DNA from 2 places in the Erwinia papayae genome. Region 1 is predicted to be linked to the other one. Evidence: predicted binding sites of a transcription regulator. Region 1 holds the regulator's gene; the other holds the start of a gene.
The links. Region 1 encodes CRP, which controls carbon source genes, mostly activating them, when cyclic AMP is high. Its sites were predicted from a motif close to ATGTGANNNNNNTCACAT; they were not measured.
Positions count from the first base shown of each region.

Region 2: the regulator CRP is predicted to act here: its motif matches at 4,356-4,373, upstream of AC3RPL_RS16810 (iron-containing alcohol dehydrogenase).

Region 1 is NZ_JBZCHT010000013.1:1,147,063-1,155,936, forward strand. Features, by position in the region: gene ppiA (peptidylprolyl isomerase A) at 1-339, shown strand, start outside; gene AC3RPL_RS21325 (aminodeoxychorismate synthase component II) at 445-1,020, shown strand; gene argD (bifunctional acetylornithine/succinyldiaminopimelate transaminase) at 1,105-2,325, shown strand; gene AC3RPL_RS21335 (YccS/YhfK family putative transporter) at 2,354-4,432, opposite strand; gene crp (cAMP-activated global transcriptional regulator CRP) at 4,488-5,120, opposite strand; gene AC3RPL_RS21345 (OsmC family protein) at 5,430-5,834, shown strand; partial or broken gene AC3RPL_RS21350 (phosphoribulokinase) at 5,864-6,681, opposite strand; gene AC3RPL_RS21355 (SH3 domain-containing protein) at 6,774-8,102, opposite strand; gene AC3RPL_RS21360 (YheU family protein) at 8,516-8,737, opposite strand; gene AC3RPL_RS21365 (hydrolase) at 8,739-8,874, opposite strand, start outside.
Region 2 is NZ_JBZCHT010000013.1:137,738-146,611, reverse strand. Features, by position in the region: gene AC3RPL_RS16825 (MFS transporter) at 1-1,122, opposite strand, end outside; gene AC3RPL_RS16820 (phosphoglycerate dehydrogenase) at 1,206-2,156, opposite strand; gene AC3RPL_RS16815 (dihydrodipicolinate synthase family protein) at 2,198-3,082, opposite strand; gene AC3RPL_RS16810 (iron-containing alcohol dehydrogenase) at 3,099-4,247, opposite strand; gene dtnK (D-threonate kinase) at 4,448-5,761, shown strand; gene AC3RPL_RS16800 (D-threonate 4-phosphate dehydrogenase) at 5,754-6,734, shown strand; gene AC3RPL_RS16795 (DeoR/GlpR family DNA-binding transcription regulator) at 6,741-7,505, shown strand; gene speD (adenosylmethionine decarboxylase) at 7,551-8,360, opposite strand; gene speE (polyamine aminopropyltransferase) at 8,378-8,874, opposite strand, start outside.

The sequences.
Region 1 (8,874 bases):
GTGCAGGGCGGTGGCTTTACCACCGATATGCAGCAAAAAACGACGAATGCGCCAATCAAAAATGAAGCGGATAACGGTTTGTTGAATAAACGCGGCACCATCGCTATGGCGCGTACCGCAGACAAGGACAGTGCTACCAGCCAGTTCTTTATTAATGTGGCTGATAACGCTTTCCTCGATCATGGTCAGCGTGACTTTGGCTATGCCGTATTTGGTAAAGTCGTGAAAGGACAGGACGTTGCGGATAAGATTTCTCAGGTTCCTTCGCAGAACGTCGGCCCTTACCAGAATGTACCGGTGAAGCCGGTGGTGATCCTCTCCGCTAAAGTGCTGCCTTAACCTTCCTGCGGGGCGGGCTATGCATCGTTGTTGTTGCGATATAGTCATCACCCCGCTGGTCACTTCCGTAAAGAACCGTGCCCCCTATTCCCATGTGGAGCATCAATGCTGTTATTAATTGATAATTACGACTCTTTCACCTGGAATCTCTATCAGTATTTTTGTGAGCTTGGAGAAGAGGTCGAGGTTCGGCGGAATGATGCGCTGACTTTGGGAGATATTGCTGCTCTGCGCCCGGATCACCTGGTGATTTCCCCCGGACCCTGCACACCCGATGAGGCTGGAATTTCGCTGGCGGCAATTATGACCTTTGCCGGAAAGTTGCCGATCCTCGGCGTATGTCTGGGACATCAGGCTATAGCTCAGGCATTTGGTGCACGAGTGGTGCGGGCGCGGGAAGTGATGCATGGCAAGACTTCCGCGATTGAGCACAATGATGGTGGTGTTTTCCGGGGCCTGAAGCATCCGCTGACGGTGACACGTTATCATTCGCTGATTGTTGAGAAGGACTCTCTCCCAACAGAATTTGATATCACTGCATGGTCGATGCGTGATGCTCAACCTGATGAGATTATGGGATTTTGTCACCGGCATCTTCCCGTGCAGGGGGTTCAGTTTCATCCGGAAAGCATTCTTAGTGAGCAGGGGCATCAACTGCTGGAGAATTTTTTGCGGCAGTAAAATAGTTGCTCTGAATTGATTTTTTATGCATATTTTATGACTATAATTTCACATTTTCGGTAATGTATAAAAATGAGGTCGTCAATGGCAGCGGACAAACTAGCGGTAACGCGGAAGACGTTTGATGAGGTGATTTTGCCTGTTTATGCACCAGCACAATTTGTGCCGGTAAAAGGCAAGGGTAGCCGGGTCTGGGATCAACAGGGTAAAGAGTATATCGATTTCTCTGGCGGCATTGCAGTGACTGCACTGGGGCACTGCCATCCGGCACTGGTTGATGCTTTGAAAACCCAGGGCGAAACCCTGTGGCACACCAGTAACGTCTTCACCAACGAACCCGCCCTGCGCCTTGCCAGCAAGCTGATTGCTGCGACCTTTGCCGATCGCGTTTTCTTTGCCAATTCTGGTGGAGAAGCCAATGAAGCGGCTTTCAAGCTGGCGCGTTACTATGCTGCCAAACGTCACTCGCCTTATAAAAGCAAAATTATCGCTTTCCATAACGCCTTTCATGGACGCACATTTTTTACGGTTTCCGTTGGTGGTCAGCCGAAATATTCTGATGGTTTTGGTCCTAAACCTGCTGATATTGTCCATGTCCCGTTTAACAATCTGGATGCGGTGAAAGCGGTCATTGACGATCATACCTGTGCGATTGTGGTTGAGCCGATTCAGGGCGAGGGTGGCATCATCCCGGCAACTGAAGCGTTTATGCAGGGGCTGCGTCAGCTGTGTGATGAGCATCAGGCGTTGCTGGTGATGGACGAAGTGCAAAGCGGTATGGGGCGTAGTGGGAAGCTGTTCGCATATGAACATTACGGCGTGGTGCCCGATATTCTGACCACGGCGAAAGCGTTAGGCGGCGGTTTTCCCGTTAGTGCGATGCTGACGACGAATGAGATTGCCTCCACCATGTCGCCAGGTGTGCATGGTACGACCTATGGCGGCAATCCGCTGGCCTGTGCCGTAGCCGAAGCGGCGCTTGACGTGATCAATACCGCAGAAGTACTGAACGGCGTGGAAATTCGCCGCCAGATGTTTGTGAATGCGTTGAAGGCAATCGATGCCAGTCTGGATGTGTTCAGTGAGATCCGGGGGAAAGGGCTGCTGATTGGTGCTGCTTTGAAACCGCAATATGCCGGTAAGGCGCGTGATATTCTCAATGCCGCTGCCGCAGAAGGCGTGATGATCCTCAATGCCGGGACCGATGTTATCCGTTTTGCCCCCTCGCTGGTGATTGAACCGGCAGATATCGAAGAGGGAATGGCGCGTTTTGCGGCGGCGGTTACAAAACAGTTGTCTGCTTAAAGCTCCCCCTTCAAAACGGCCTGCGTAATCAGGCCGTTTTTCTTAAACGCCGTGACAGCCAGCGACCATGATGTGGGCGATTAGCCCACGCCAGTGATGAGATAGTGTGCAGCACGTTAAGATGTCCCAGAATTCGCTGAACATGCCTTTCCAGAATAGTCACCGCCCCCTGTGGGCGTTCAGTTTTCGCTTCCATGATGTCGGTTTCCTGGCCAGGGCCATCATATTCCAGTCGTTGTTGACAGCGCTGTAGGGCGATTTCACATCGCTGTAAATAGCCTTCCGCCAACGATGGCGTCAACATGGTATGTTCCCTGGCGAGAATAGTCATGGCATTAATATGCTCAACGATGAACTGGCTGTGCGTAACCCATAATTTCATATCGGCAAGATAACGGGTATTGAATCCCGGTTCCTGCATTGCCTGGTTGAGAGAGTTAAACAGCGCATTATGGGCCTGATTAACTTTAATCCGTTGGTATGCCAGCTTCTCTGGTTGCTCCTCGCTACCCAGCAGCATTTGCAGCGCATCCTGGTAAGCGCCCAGCGCATCATGGGCATTCTGCCGCAACAGGCCACTTTGCCACTGTGGCCACAGCCAGACCATGCCGCCAAAGGCAATCAGGCATCCCATCAGCGTGTCCATCAGGCGTGGTAGTAAAAAATCTGCGCCATTCAGCGACAGGAGTTGCAGGGAATATACCGCCGTGACCGTAAACCCAACCATAGCCCAGCCATAAAATTTACGGATAAACAAATAGCTGATCAGGGTGATTGCCAGCATGGTCAACAGCACCAGAGATTCCGGGGCATGCAGCCGCAGGGTAATGGCAGCGATGACCAGCCCGGCAAAGGTGCCAAGCGCCCGGTGCTGAATTCTCACCCTGGTGGCACTGTAGCCATTCTGACTGACAAACATCACCGTCATCAGTATCCAGTACGGTTTAGGCAAATCAAAAAACAGCGCCAGCGAACTGGCAAAACTCAGCATCACCGCGAAACGGGCGGCGGTACGCAGCGCCGAAGACTTCAGTGAGAGATAGCTTTTTATCGCGGGCAGCAGTGGCAACCTGCGCTGACGGTCCGCCATCAGGTCGCGCTGATAAAGAGGGCGCTGAGTACGCAGCACGCGCGCAATACGGCTGAAATGGTAATAACAGAAGTTGCCGACCGGATTATCCGGATGCTGACGGGCAATTTTTGCCAGTGCCTGCAACTGCTTATCCATAGTAAAGCGTTCAGGTAACCGATGATAAAGAATGTCGTCTGCCAGCCTGCGTAGCCGGGCGGCAATCGTTCGGGCATTCCAGCGGATCACTGCTTCAGCGTGGCTTTGTTCTACCAGTTTTTGCACCTCTGTCGGCTGGTGCAGGCTGACGGAAATGTGCTCCTGTAAATCCAGCGCTACCTGAAAGGCGCGGGTCAGCCGTTTATGATGATTGTGATTATTGGCGGCTAGCATATGCATCTGCTGATAGCAGGTGGTGATCAAATCCACCGCTTTTTGCTGGCGGGTAAGCAGTGGCGGCAGGGCCTTTTCCGGATCGGTTAGCTTTGTCAGCAAAGAATATTTTGCCTCGCAATAATCAGCCAGCTCACGATACATCAGGCTCAATGTTTCCCGCATCGGCTGCTCTTTCCACAGCCAGAACCAGAACCAGTTGAAAACACCATACCAGACGGTGCCCAGTATATAGAGCACAGGGGGCTGCCAGATGGGCATTCTGCCGGCAAGACTGAGAGTGAAAATAGCGGCAATCAACGAACCGGGTAACAACCGGCCGTGCAGTGGACTGATTTCTCCGGTGACACCCAGCAACATGGCCATCACAAACAGGATGGCGGGCAGGGGAATCTGCTGTTCGCCGAGATACTGGATAAGAAAGCTACTAAAGGCAAAGAGGCTGCCGCCAACGGTCAGACGTTTGAAAAAACGTTTGTGGGGAGTATCCAGGCCAGCAATGTTGCAGCAGGCAGGAACCAGAGAGAAGAGTAATCCGTTTTGCAGGTAGCCCGTCAGCCATCCGACAGCGACGGGCAGACAGAGCACCATTGTCTGGCGTAATGCGTAATTAACTTCGGGGTGATAAATGATTCTACGCCACATGGCTCCCTACCGATAAAAGGCGCAACAAAACTGTTACGCCGTGGAGCAGAGTCGTTTAGCGTGTGCCATAAACCACGATGGTTTTCCCATGCGCTGAAATCAGATTCTGATCTTCCAACATTTTCAGGATACGGCCCACTGTTTCACGTGAGCAGCCAACGATCTGACCGATCTCCTGACGGGTAATCTTAATCTGCATACCGTCCGGGTGAGTCATGGCATCTGGCTGTTTGGCCAGATTAAGCAGTGTCTGGGCGATGCGGCCGGTGACATCAAGAAACGCTAAATTACCTACTTTCTCTGATGTTACTTGCAGGCGGCGCGCCATTTGCGAAGAAAGGCGCATCAGAATTTCCGGATTAACCTGAATCAGCTGACGGAATTTTTTATACGAAATTTCAGCAACTTCACAGGCGGTTTTTGCCCGAACCCACGCACTACGTTCCTGACCTTCTTCGAACAGGCCAAGTTCGCCAATAAAATCACCCTGATTAAGATAAGAGAGGATCATCTCCTTGCCTTCTTCATCCTTGATAAGCACCGCTACCGCGCCTTTGACAATGTAGTAGAGCGTTTCCGCTTTTTCACCCTGATGAATCAGCGTGCTTTTGGATGGATACTTATGAATATGGCAATGTGACAGGAACCATTCAAGTGTCGGGTCTGTTTGCGGTTTGCCGAGAACCATTCGCTGTTATCCTCTGTTGTTATCGTGCCTTAAATTCAGGGGCAGAATTCCCTGTCAGGCGATGAAATACTGAAGCGTTACCCTGTCAGGAAATTTTTTCTGGCCTTAGCTCAAAGCCTGGCTCGTTATGTCATTCCGTTTCGTCATGATTTGTAGAGTACTGACGAAAATTTTACAGTCTTTTTGTAGCATAGCTTTGCACCAGTGTCTTCTGTTCTCTTTATTCAGCATAGTGGGAAGTTTGTCGGATTGCCGTTTTTATGGCTTAAGCGTAATCTGGAGTTAATTGAATGAATTAGGAGCATTGACATGCAGGCACGAGTCAAGTGGGTGGAAGGGCTGACCTTTTTAGGCGAATCCTCTTCAGGGCATCAGATACTGATGGATGGCAACTCCGGAGATAAAGCGCCCAGCCCGATGGAGATGGTACTGATGGCGGCAGGTGGATGCAGCGCTATTGACGTGGTGTCAATTTTGCAAAAAGGCCGCCATGACGTAAAAGATTGCGAAGTGAAGCTCACGTCAGAGCGGCGGGAAGAGGCTCCCCGATTGCTTACCCATATTAATCTGCACTTTATCGTTACCGGTGATGAGCTAAGTGATAAAGCTGTCTCACGGGCAGTCGATCTTTCGGCTGAAAAATACTGCTCCGTGGCTCTGATGCTGGGTAAGGGTGTCACCATTACCCACAGTTACGAGGTGGTTGCGCGCTAAGCGCAATGTCGCCCTGTCAATGCAGGGCGCTACTCTATTTTTTTGCCTTCCATCAATCGTTTGACTAACGGCACCATGATCAGCTCCATGCCAGCCCCATTTTACCGCCAGGCACCACCAGGGTATTGATGCGGGAAATAAACGAGCCCTGAAGCATGGTCAGCAGATAAGGGAAATCGATATCTTCCAGCGCCTGAAAATGAATAACCACAAAGCTTTCGTCCAGCGACGGAATGGAGCGGGCAGCAAACGGATTTGAGGTATCAACGGTTGGCACCCGCTGAAAGTTGAGGTGAGTGCGGGAGAATTGTGGGGTGATAAAATTAATGTAATCTTCCATTGAGCGCACGACAGAATCCATCACCGCTTCGCGGGAATGACCACGTTCACTGGTATCGCGTACCAGTTTCTGTATCCATTCAAGGTTAACAATCGGCACCACGCCGCCGTGCAGCCCTTCATAAAACAGCACATCGGTAGGTTCCGGCAACGGCTGCCAGGGCGTGAAGGTGCCGGGAACCTGATTCCAGGGCACGGCTTCATCGTAGGTATGCAGATATTTGCGTGACTGGCCGTTTCCGCTTTCGCCATATTGTCTGAAGGTCTGTTCCAGTAGCGCAAAGTCATTGGCTTCAGGCCCAAAATAACTGATATGACGACCCAGGTCCCGTGCCTTACGAATAGCCATATCCATTTCTGGTCGGGTATACCGGTGAAAGCTGTCTCCTTCTACTTCAGCAGCATGCAGGTTCAACTGCTGAAATATCTTGCGGAAGGCGCGACTGGTGGTGGTAGTTCCGGCTCCGCTGGAGCCGGTCACGGCGATCACCGGATGTTTAGCAGACATAAACGGGTTCCTTGTGCATATGGACCCGCCATTGTTATCACGTTTTGTTGCTTTGTGTCATCTTCCCTTCAATCCGAAGCGGGTGAGAGAGATTATTCAATGAAGCTCAGGCTGAACAGGGGTTTGGCTGCCGGAGACAAAAGATTGGTATTTTCCGGGTAGGTTGCCAGCAGAGGGAAAAATACGGAACTACCAATAATACTTCTGCCTTCCACTTTTTGCGTATGCAATCCCCAAATATTTTGATAGGTCATTGGGACAACTTTTCCGTTAAGAGAGGTATTACCGATATACAGCATTATATGCCCGTCCACATGTATCAATGTGGTAAACGGTTTTCCGTGTTCAGCCAGATAACTTATCCGTGAATTCACATCCTGATGACTCAGATCCACCATTTTGCCGAACTTTGCCTGTGCGGCTGAATTCCTGGGCAAAAAAAGGCCAAATGGCATCATCAGGCTACGAAGTTCGGCGGAACAGTCATTATGAAAATTAAAATTCCCCCAGCCGTAAGGTTTGCCCTGCATTGAATTAATCAGGTTAGCGATATGGTTGGGTGTCATGATTAACGGCATGGTGACGACATCTTCTTTTTGGCTGGGAAGCCATTTTATCTGTGCGCTGCCATCAGTTTGTTTTACCGGAATGGCGACAAGGACACTCCCTGATTCTTTGCGCATTGGCAAAATTGTTCCGGGACGGGCGGTAAAATAAAATCTGTTACCATAAGTGACAGAAACGGGCTCTTTTATAAACGCGCCAAGCTGTTGTTGTGCTGATGCAACCCAACTGGAGACAAATGTATCATCAACGTTGGCAATATCATCACTTTTTACCCATCCCATAACAGTTGGAGAGAAAATAAATTTCCAGGCTTTATCCTGACTGGATGTCAGAATATACAGCGGGGTTCCGGCACGTATGGCTGACATTTGCAGGTTATCAAAAGGATACCCTTCGCCGGCCAGCCTGGGGTCATTAAAGATCGGGTCGATAGTGGGCAGGATTCTGATCAGTGTTTCTCTGACTGTAATAGCACGTCCTGCAGTATTATCGGGAACAGTAACATTGGCATTTATTCTGATTGCATTCTTGCTGCTTAAAGGCAGTTTTTTAAAGTTCAGGCCGTATGACTCCGCTGTGCCGGATAACCATTTTTCAATATCCTTATGAATAATAAGCTGTGCTTCAATCGGTAGTGTCCGGGTGTAAGTTTCATTCCACGGGGAACGATCGCTCAGCCCGGTACCAAAATATTTTTTCTTTAATTCAGTAAAATGGTGTTGTTGTGATTCAATGCTTATTACCGGACGATTATAATCTGGTGAATTAGATGGAATCCATTTGTTGATGTCTTGTGAATAATTAGATAATGGAAAAACAGACCTGGTCTGATCAATAATTTTTTTTCTTTTAATGTTTTTTCTCCTGAACCAATTTCAGATTGATTCAACGCATTCTGACGTCCGTGTGATGCAGAATGACAACCTGCAAGAATGCAAGAGAATATAATTATTGTTTTGATATTCATGTGTGTAGTTCCTTGTTTTTGATAAAGGTATTGGTTTTTACTTAAACAATAATCCTGTGGTTTTTCTGTCTTTTATTTTTAGTTGTTGTTGATTTTTTATTTAAAGTTTTAATTTTTTGATGCTTATTGTAATCAAATATCTATGGTTCACCTGTAGATAAAGGAAATAGTATGCATATTTTTTATTAAAATTACAGGGGTAATGGGGTGTTAATAGGTTTATTAACGGATTTTTTTTGGGTAAATTAATTATTTTTGGGGGTTTTATTGAAAATGTATTGTGCTGTCCGATCGGAGATTTTAAATTTGACTGAATTGATCCCGACGCATGATATTCACTGTTTCATACAGCTCTGACCACACCAGTACGGCTTCCCCATGACTGAGCTGTCGACGAACGTCCTCGACTTTCTGCGCCAGAGAACGTTCGTGTTCACCGTAATCGGTCCCTTCACGCAGCACAAAGGATTCAATCAGGTTATTAAGCGTTTCTGTTTCCAGTTCTTGCCAGGGAATAATCATATTAATTGTCCAGCCAGGTTGAAAGCCATTGCGGAATGCGTTGTTCCAGCCACATTTGCGGTTTGAGCGGGGTTCCGCTGACAAATCCCACATGACCACCATAACGGGTCAATTGATACTCGACGCAGGCTGGCAGC
Region 2 (8,874 bases), 1.0 Mb from region 1:
GGAGACGGTGTTTTGCAGCCCGGCGACCACGGAGACGCTGTTTTTCGGGGCCACGTCGCCTGGCAGCGCCCATACCTGCGATGCGGCCACGGTGGTTCCTGACTTCGCCACGCAGAGCAGGAATACGGTCATTGCCACTGAGTCGGTAAAAGGTGCAAAGCCAATGCACAGCGCCATCAGCAGACCGACAGTCAGAAACAGTTTGCGGGTGGCAGTCAGCGACAAGACTTTGCGGTGCACCATACGGTCTGATGCCCAGCCTGCGGCGACTTCAATCACCATGCCGCACAGCAGCGGCAGGGCGGCAATCATCCCCATCTTGATAAAATCCATACCTTTCTCTTTCACCAGGTAAGTGGGTAGCCAGGTGATAAAGAAATAGGAGGTGTAATTGATGGTGAAAAAGCCGATACACATTGCCTGTATGTTGCGGTAGCGCAGCAGTTTGTACCATTTCATCGGCAGGACGCCTTTTTCACCGTGCCTGCGCGCCTGACCTTCGCGGATCAGGCTGACTTCCTGTTTGCTGATACGTTGATGATCTTCCGGGTTTTCAGCGTAAATCAGATACCAGGCGATGACCCATAACAGCCCGACGCCGCCGATAATCAGAAAGGTCAGCCGCCAGTCGAACATGTAGATCATCCAGACGATCAGCGGCATTGCCACCGCGCCACCAAATTTTGAGGCGCTGTCGAACAGGCCGGAAACGGTGGCGCGTTCTTTATCCGGAAACCAACGGGCGGTGATACCGGCGTTACTGGGATAGGCGGCGGCCTCACCGACGCCGAGCGCGAGGCGCAGCGCCAGAAGCGATTTAAACCCGGTTGCCAGCCCCATTGCTGAGGTGGCGATGGACCACCAGGCTACCGCGAGGCCCAGCCCTTTTTTCTGACCGAAACGGTCGGCAAACCAACCCGCCGGGATCTGTAGCAGGGAATAGGACCAGAAGAATGCCGCCATGATAAAGCCCATCATTTCCGGGCTGAGTTTCAGTTCATCAATCAGATGCGGCGCGGCCGCTGACAGTACGGTGCGGTCGATATAATTGATGGCAATCGCCAGCCACATCAGACCTGCAATCCACCAGCGGATGCGGGTGTTTCCAGCATGAGTATTCATCGTCAGACCCCGGTAAGCGTTGTTCCAGGCTGGATCACCGTCCAGCTCTCTTTATCGGGGCGGCAACGACGCCCCGGCCCTGATTACAGTGCATTCATCACGTTGACCGGCTGTTGCTGTGCTCTGACACACTGCACAATCTGCTGCACACAGCGATCGCCGATGGCACTGATTGCCCCATCGGTGTAGCCGGCAATATGTGGCGTGGGAATAAAGTTATTCAGCGAGAACAGCGGATGTGTGGTCAGCGGTTCGTGGTCAAAAACGTCTGCGGCGGCACCGGCGATCATCCGGTCGTTCAGCGCATTAAACAGGTCGCTTTCATTGACCACGCCGCCACGCGACACGTTGATCAGAAAGGCAGATTTTTTCATCTGTGCGATCCTTGCCGCATCGAACAGATCCCGCGTTTGTTCAGTCAGGGGCGTGTGCAGGGTAATAAAGTCGCTTTGCGCCGTCAGTTGAGCCAGCGAGACAAACTCAATGTTGTGCGCGGCAGCAAATTGCGTATCCGGATAAAAATCAAAGGCCAGTACGCGCATACTGAAACCACTGGCTCGCAGCGCCACCTGCTTGCCGATATTGCCGAGGCCGACAATCCCCAGCGTTTTGCCATACACATCGGTGGCGAAAAGGCGCGGCCACTCTCCGGCACGGGTGGCGATACAGGCCTGCGTCACCTGGCGGGCAGCATTGAGGATTAGCGCGAAGGCAAAGTCGGCCACCGCATGTTTGTTCGCATCCGGCACGTTGGTGACATAAATTCCACGGGATTTGCAGGCCGTCAGATCGATGTTATCAACCCCCACACCGTGTTTGCAGACGATGGCCAGCCGGGGAGCCTTCGCCAGTAACGCGGCATTCACCTCGGTGAAGGCGACAATCATCGCCACGGTATCGGTCAGATGCGGCTCCAGTGCGCTCAGCGGGGCGTCGGCAGGCAGCATCACCAGCTCGAACCCCTGTTGTTGTAAGGCTTCGATTGGCTGGCTGTCGTATCTGGCGAATGAAGGAGAGGTACAAATCACTTTCATTTTACGTATCCCGTGATGGCGCCAGACAGCGCCACCACCAATTAGTGAGTGTATTGATTAACGATCTGGCGGATGCGCTGCTCCTGCTCCGTGCTGAAGCGCACGGCATAGCGGCTTTCACCCACCTCATGGCCCATCAGCGCCACCGCTTTTTTCACCGCTGCGGGCGAGAAGCCGACGCTGTAGAGATCGGTTCTCAGACCGGTGACGTTTTCCTGCGCCCGGCGCGAACCGTCGATATCACCCGCGTGGAACCGCGCCCAGATGGCGTTGATCTCGTTGGGTGCAACGTTAGCCAGCCCGGAAATACAGGCGGAGCAGCCGTCCACAAATCCCTGATGAATCAGTGAATCCGGACCGTTCAGCACGTCAAAGTTGTCGAGGCCTTCGGCGGCGCGGAGGAACCCGCTCAGGCTGTCATAACTGCCCGCGCTGTCCTTAATGCCGACGATATTGGGGTGGGCGGCCAGTTCACGCACCGTCTCAGGTTGCAGCGTGTTGCCGGTACGCGCCGGAATGTTGTAGAGAAACAGCGGCACGGTCAGCGCATCGGCGACCTCATGGTAATGGGCGATCAGTTCCTGCTGACTGAGCGGCACAAACCACGGCGTGATAGCAGAAACCGCGTCCACCCCGGTGGCGGCCACCTGCTTACCGAGACGAAGTGTTTCACGGGTGGAAATCTCACCGATGTGTGCAACAACCGGGGCGCGACCCGCAACTTCCTCGACGCAGGTTCTGGCGACGGCCAGCTTTTCTTCACTGTTCAGCACAAAGAACTCACCGTTGGTGCCGCCGCAGAAAATACCGTTACCCGCCGCCAGCTGGCGCTGAATCTGCTTACGCATGGCGGCGTCGTGGTAGTCGCCTTCGGCGGTAAAAGGGGTCACGATGGCGGTCAGTACGCCGGATATTTTTTTACTCATAGTGTCCTCGTAATCGTTAAGCGTGTAGCGCCGGAAACAGCGTCAGATAGACTTCGCGAACATCGTCGGCGCTGACCGGGGCGGGTACGTTTTTCATCAGGCGCTGGACGCCAAGTGCGGCATCAACCAGGCCGGGAAGGTGGTCCGCGCCGATACCCAGTTCGTCCAGGCTGGCCGGAAGGTGCAGGCGTTTAACCAGTGCGGTGAAATAATCCACCAGCGCGTGGGACTGCTGTTCTTCACTCAGGCTGAGATCGGCCTCTGGCAGCAGCTGATAAGCCTGGGCAAATTTGCTGACCGCCGCCGGACGCACAAACCGCATACAGGGTGCCAGCAGGATGGCATTCGCCACGCCGTGTGGAATGTGATATTTGCCGCCAAGCGGATAGGACATGGCGTGCACCAGATGCGTTCCGGCATGGGCAATAGCGGCACCGCCGTAATACGATGCCCACAGCATATCCAGCCTGGCCGCCAGATTACCCGGTTCCGCTACCGTTTTTTCCAGACTGTTAAACAGCTTTTGCAGCCCCATCAGCGCATAGTTATCGCTGACCGGATTGGCGACGGTGGCGGTGAAGCACTCAATCAGATGGCACAACGCATCAATACCGGTAGAAGAGGCAATATGGGCGGGCATACTGGTGGTCAGCTCCGGTGCCAGCACCACATAGTCAGGCAACATCACCGGCGAGATAATCCCTACCTTGGTTTCCTTTTCAGGGATGGCGAGAATGGCATTGGGTGTGGCTTCAGAGCCGGTTCCTGCGGTGGTGGGAATAAGCAGCGAAGCGGTTCGGCGCTGGGGTTTCTCGCCCTCCAGCAAGGCATCCAGCGTCGGCGGGTTCTCCACGCAGAGCACCGACAGCAGTTTGGCCACGTCCAGTACGCTGCCGCCACCCACGCCGATCACCAGATCGATACCCTGCGTATCCAATGCACTGACGATCGCCGCCACATCATGCTGGCTCGGTTCCGGAGGCACCGTATCAACCCGGCTCAGCGTGGCAACCCTGTCGCTCAGCTGGTCAGTCAGCGCCCTTACTGCCGGGATGCCGACGATGTTTTTATCTGTCACCAGCAGGACGTGTTGTACATCCTGCAACAGCCAGCCAATGTCATGAAGAGTCTGATAGCCACTGATTACGGTGCTGTTGATATTCATTTGCCATACCTTTATCTGCCTGCGAAGCAGAATTGATTGTATTTGCTCATTTCTCCGCAATGCCTTGCGGTCCATGCTTAATTTTATAGGGTAAATTGATTTCGATTAATTTGAATTTGCTCACATATAATCAATTATGATTGAATATAATCATTACCAGCAGGGGAGATGGCTTCCCGTGATAAATGGCAGGAGATGCGATGACGCCCTTGCAGTGGAAAGAGCCGGTACTGGCGGTGGCGGATGATTTCACCGGGGCAAATGATGCCGGAAGCGCCATGGCGGGGGCCGGTGCGCGAGTTAACGTGCTGTTCAACGCATCGGCGGAGACAGACGGGCTGGAAGCGGATGTCTGGGTGATTAATACCGACAGCCGCGCCTGCACTGCCGACGAGGCGGCCCAACGCACCCGGCAGGCGGTGGCACGGCAGGCAGAGCTGGCGCGCAACGGCTGGATCTTCAAGAAAATTGACTCCACGCTGCGCGGTAATCCCGGTGCGGAAGTCGAGGCCGCGCTGCTGGCCAGTACAGCCCCAGCGGCGCTGGTGGTGCCGGCGGTGCCCAAACTGGGTCGCATCACCCGGCAGGGGGTGTGCTATATCGACGGTCACCGGTTGACCGAAACGGAATACGCCAGCGATCCGCAAACCCCGGTCAGCGAGGCCTGCGTGCTGGCACGATTACAGCAGCAGAGCGCGTTAAAAGGTGGCCTGCTGCCGCTGGAGGTGGTGCGCCAGCCAGACCTGACGGCGCATCTTGCGGCGGCGATAGCAGACGGTCAGCGGCTGATTGTTCTTGATGCCGAGCAGCCGTCAGATTTGCAGCACATTGTTCAGGCGGCGGCGGCACTCGCGGTGCGACCACTGCTGGTCGGCGCGGCCGGGCTGAGCGATGCGCTGAGCGCACACCTGGCCGGAGAGGGGCAGAGGGCTGCTCTACGCCCTGCGCCGGTCAGTGTCAGGCCAGCGGCGCTGGCCGTGACCGGCTCTATGAGTGAGTTGGGCAGCCGACAAATTGCCCGCCTGCAACAGCACTTTTCGCTGTGTCTGATTGATATCAGCGTCCGGCAGATTTTGAGCGCCAGCACCGATGAGGGGCTCTGGCGACAGCAGGCGGTCACGGCGCTGCAACGCGGTCAGCACTGTGTTATCCGCACCTGCCAGCAGGCCAGCCAGCGGCATGATATCGCGGCGCTCTGTCAGCAATATGGCCTGAGCCGTCGTCAACTGGGCGAGCAGATTTGTACTTTTCTTGCCGGACTGACCCGCGCGGTACTGGCAGAGGTTCAGCCTGCCGGGCTGTATCTTTCCGGCGGTGATGTGGCGATTGCGGTGGCCAGCGGGCTGGGCGCAAACGGTTTTTGCGTTGCCGGCCAGGTGGCGGACTGCGTTCCCTGGGGACAACTGCTAAACGGTAAAAACGACCTGCTGGTGCTGACGAAGGCTGGCGGTTTTGGTGATGACAACACCCTGGTAGAAGTTTTTCGTTTTATTGAGGAGAAGGCGGGTGAGTAAAATTATTGCGGTTACCATGGGCGATCCGGCGGGTATTGGCCCGGAAATTATCATCAAATCTCTGGCGGAAGGAGAGCTGTCAGGTGCAACGGCGGTGGTAGTAGGGTGTGCCAGTACGCTGCGGCGGGTGCTCGGTATGGGCATTACGCCCCAGGCGGAAATACGCGTGCTGAACCGCGTGGCGGAGGCCCGTTTTGCGCCGGGGATCATTAACGTGATTGACGAACCGCTGGCCGAACCGCAGGCGCTGAAGCCCGGTGTGGTGCAGGTTGCGGCGGGCGATCTGGCTTTCCGCTGTGTGAAAAGAGCCACGGAGCTGGCGATGGCGGGCGAGGTTCATGCTATCGCCACCGCGCCACTGAACAAAGAGGCGCTGCACGCCGCCGGACATCTCTACCCCGGCCATACCGAACTGCTGGCGAAACTCACCGACAGCAAAGATTATGCGATGGTGCTTTACACCGACCGACTGAAGGTGATCCATGTCACCACGCACATTGCGCTGCGTAAGTTCCTGGACACACTGAACGGCGAGCGGGTGGAAACGGTCACCGCGATGGCAGATACCTTCCTCAGGCGCGTGGGCTATACAAATCCGCGTATTGCGGTGGCCGGGGTGAATCCACATGCCGGTGAAAATGGCCTGTTTGGCGATGAGGAGATCAAAATCGTCGGGCCGTCCGTTGAGAAGATGAAAGCGCAGGGGCTGAATGTCACCGGACCCTGCCCGCCGGATACGGTTTTCCTGCAATGCTATGAAGGCCAGTACGACATAGTGGTGGCGATGTATCACGATCAGGGACACATTCCGCTGAAGCTACTGGGCTTCTACGATGGGGTAAATATCACTGCCGGGCTGCCGTTTATTCGTACTTCTGCCGACCACGGCACGGCGTTTGATATTGCCTGGACAGGTAAAGCGAAGTCTGAGAGCATGGCGATTTCCATTCAGCTAGCGATGCAGCTCGCATAGGGATATATGAAGGGACAAAGTCGCCTCGACCAGATTATGGACTTTCTGAAAAGTCATAATCTGGTCACCGTCGATCAGCTGGTGGCTGCCATTGAAGCGTCACCGGCCACTATCCGGCGGGATTTAATCAAACTCGATCTTGAAGGCGTGATCAGCCGTTCGCATGGCGGGGTAACGCTTAACCGTTTTATTCCTGCTCAGCCCACCACGCTTGAGAAAATGCAGCGCAATCTGGTTGAAAAGCAGGCGATTGCCCGTGCGGCGGCAAGCATGGTCAGTTCAGGCGATGCGGTGGTGCTGGATGCCGGAACCACGATGATGGAACTGGCGCGTCAGCTGACGCATCTACCGCTGCGGGTGATCACCGCCGATCTGCATATCGCGCTGTTCCTTTCTGAATTCAAGCAGATTGAAGTGACGATTATCGGTGGGCGTATTGATGATTCCAGCCAGTCCTGCGTGGGCGAGCACGGTCGCAGGCTGTTACGCAATCTCTATCCTGACGTGGCCTTTGTCAGCTGCAATTCCTGGAGTCTGGAGAGGGGGATAACCACGCCGACGGAAGAAAAAGCCGGGCTGAAAGAGGATCTGCTGGTCAATGCCCGTCGCCGGGTGCTGCTGGCCGACAGCAGTAAATATGGCTCATGGTCGCTGTTTTGTGCCACGCCGCTGCAAAATCTTACGGATATCGTTACCGACTGCCATCTGGCAGAAGAGGTACAGAGCCAGCTGAGCGATCAACCATTCAACTTGCGGCTTACTCAGTCCTGAGAGCAAAAAAAGGGCGATCCGCAGACCGCCCTCTGGGGTAGCATGTTAAGGTGCCTTTGCCCCGACTGACGGGATATTGCGCCCGTAATAGATTTCACGCATCTCTTTCCACAGCAGGTCGGTGATTCTTTTATGTTCCTGCTGGCTCAACTCTTCAGGTCGGGTGTTGAACAGATAGTGTTTCAGATCGAACTCTTTAAGCAGCATCTTGGTGTGAAAGATGTTCTCCTGATAAACGTTCACATCCACCATGTCGTACATCGACTTCATGTCTTCCGACATAAAATTCTGAATCGAATTGATTTGATGATCGATATAGTGCTTCACGCCGTTCACATCGCGGGTAAAGCCACGCACCCGGTAATCGATGGTGACGATGTCGGATTCCAGCTGGTGGATCAGGTAGTTCAGCGCCTTCAGCGGTGAGATAACCCCACAGGTGGAGACTTCAATATCGGCGCGAAAGGTGCAAAGGCCGCCTTCAGGATGGCTTTCCGGGTAGGTATGAACACAAATATGGCTTTTATCCAGGTGCGCTACCACCGAGTTGGGCAGCGGGCCGGGGTGTTCTGAGGTGTCGATGTCTTTCGGATCAACCGGTTCTTCACTGACCAGAATGGTAACGCTGGCCCCCTGTGGCTCATAATCCTGTCGGGCAATATTCAGCACGTTTGCGCCAATGATCGAGCAGGTTTCGCTGAGGATCTCCGTCAGGCGGTTGGCATTGTATTGCTCATCAATGTACGCAATATATCCGTCACGTTCCGCATCGGAACTGGCATAACAGATATCGTAGATACAAAAACTCAGGCTTTTTGTCAGGTTGTTGAAGCCATGTAGTTTAAGCTTTTGCAATTTTGTTCACCCCCTAGTCAGTCAGCCAGTGCATTTAACAGATATTGCGGCAGGGAAAAACTGCCAGTATGGATAGCCGGATTGTAATAACGGCAGCTCAGGCCGGTTGCAGCATAACGGGCCTGTAATGTTGCGCTATCCAGCTGGCGGAGCGAAGAATTGTCGCTGGCCCAGGCAAAGGTCATGATGCCGCCGTAGTAAGTCGGGATTGCAGCCTGGTAAAAACTGACATCGCGGAAGTAGTGACTCAGTTTGCGATGGCTGTTAACTGCTTCATCCTGTTGCAGGAAACACACGCCATTCTGCGCCACGAAAATGCCATTTTCATTAAGGCAGCGGTGGCATCCCTGATAAAACGCCGAGGTGAAGAGGCTTTCACCCGGTCCAACAGGATCGGTGCAGTCAGAGATAATCACATCAAACTTGTCGCTACAGGTGCGGACAAAGTTAACACCATCGTCAATCACCAGATTAAGGCGGGGATCCTGATAAGCACCTGCGCTGTGGTTGGGGA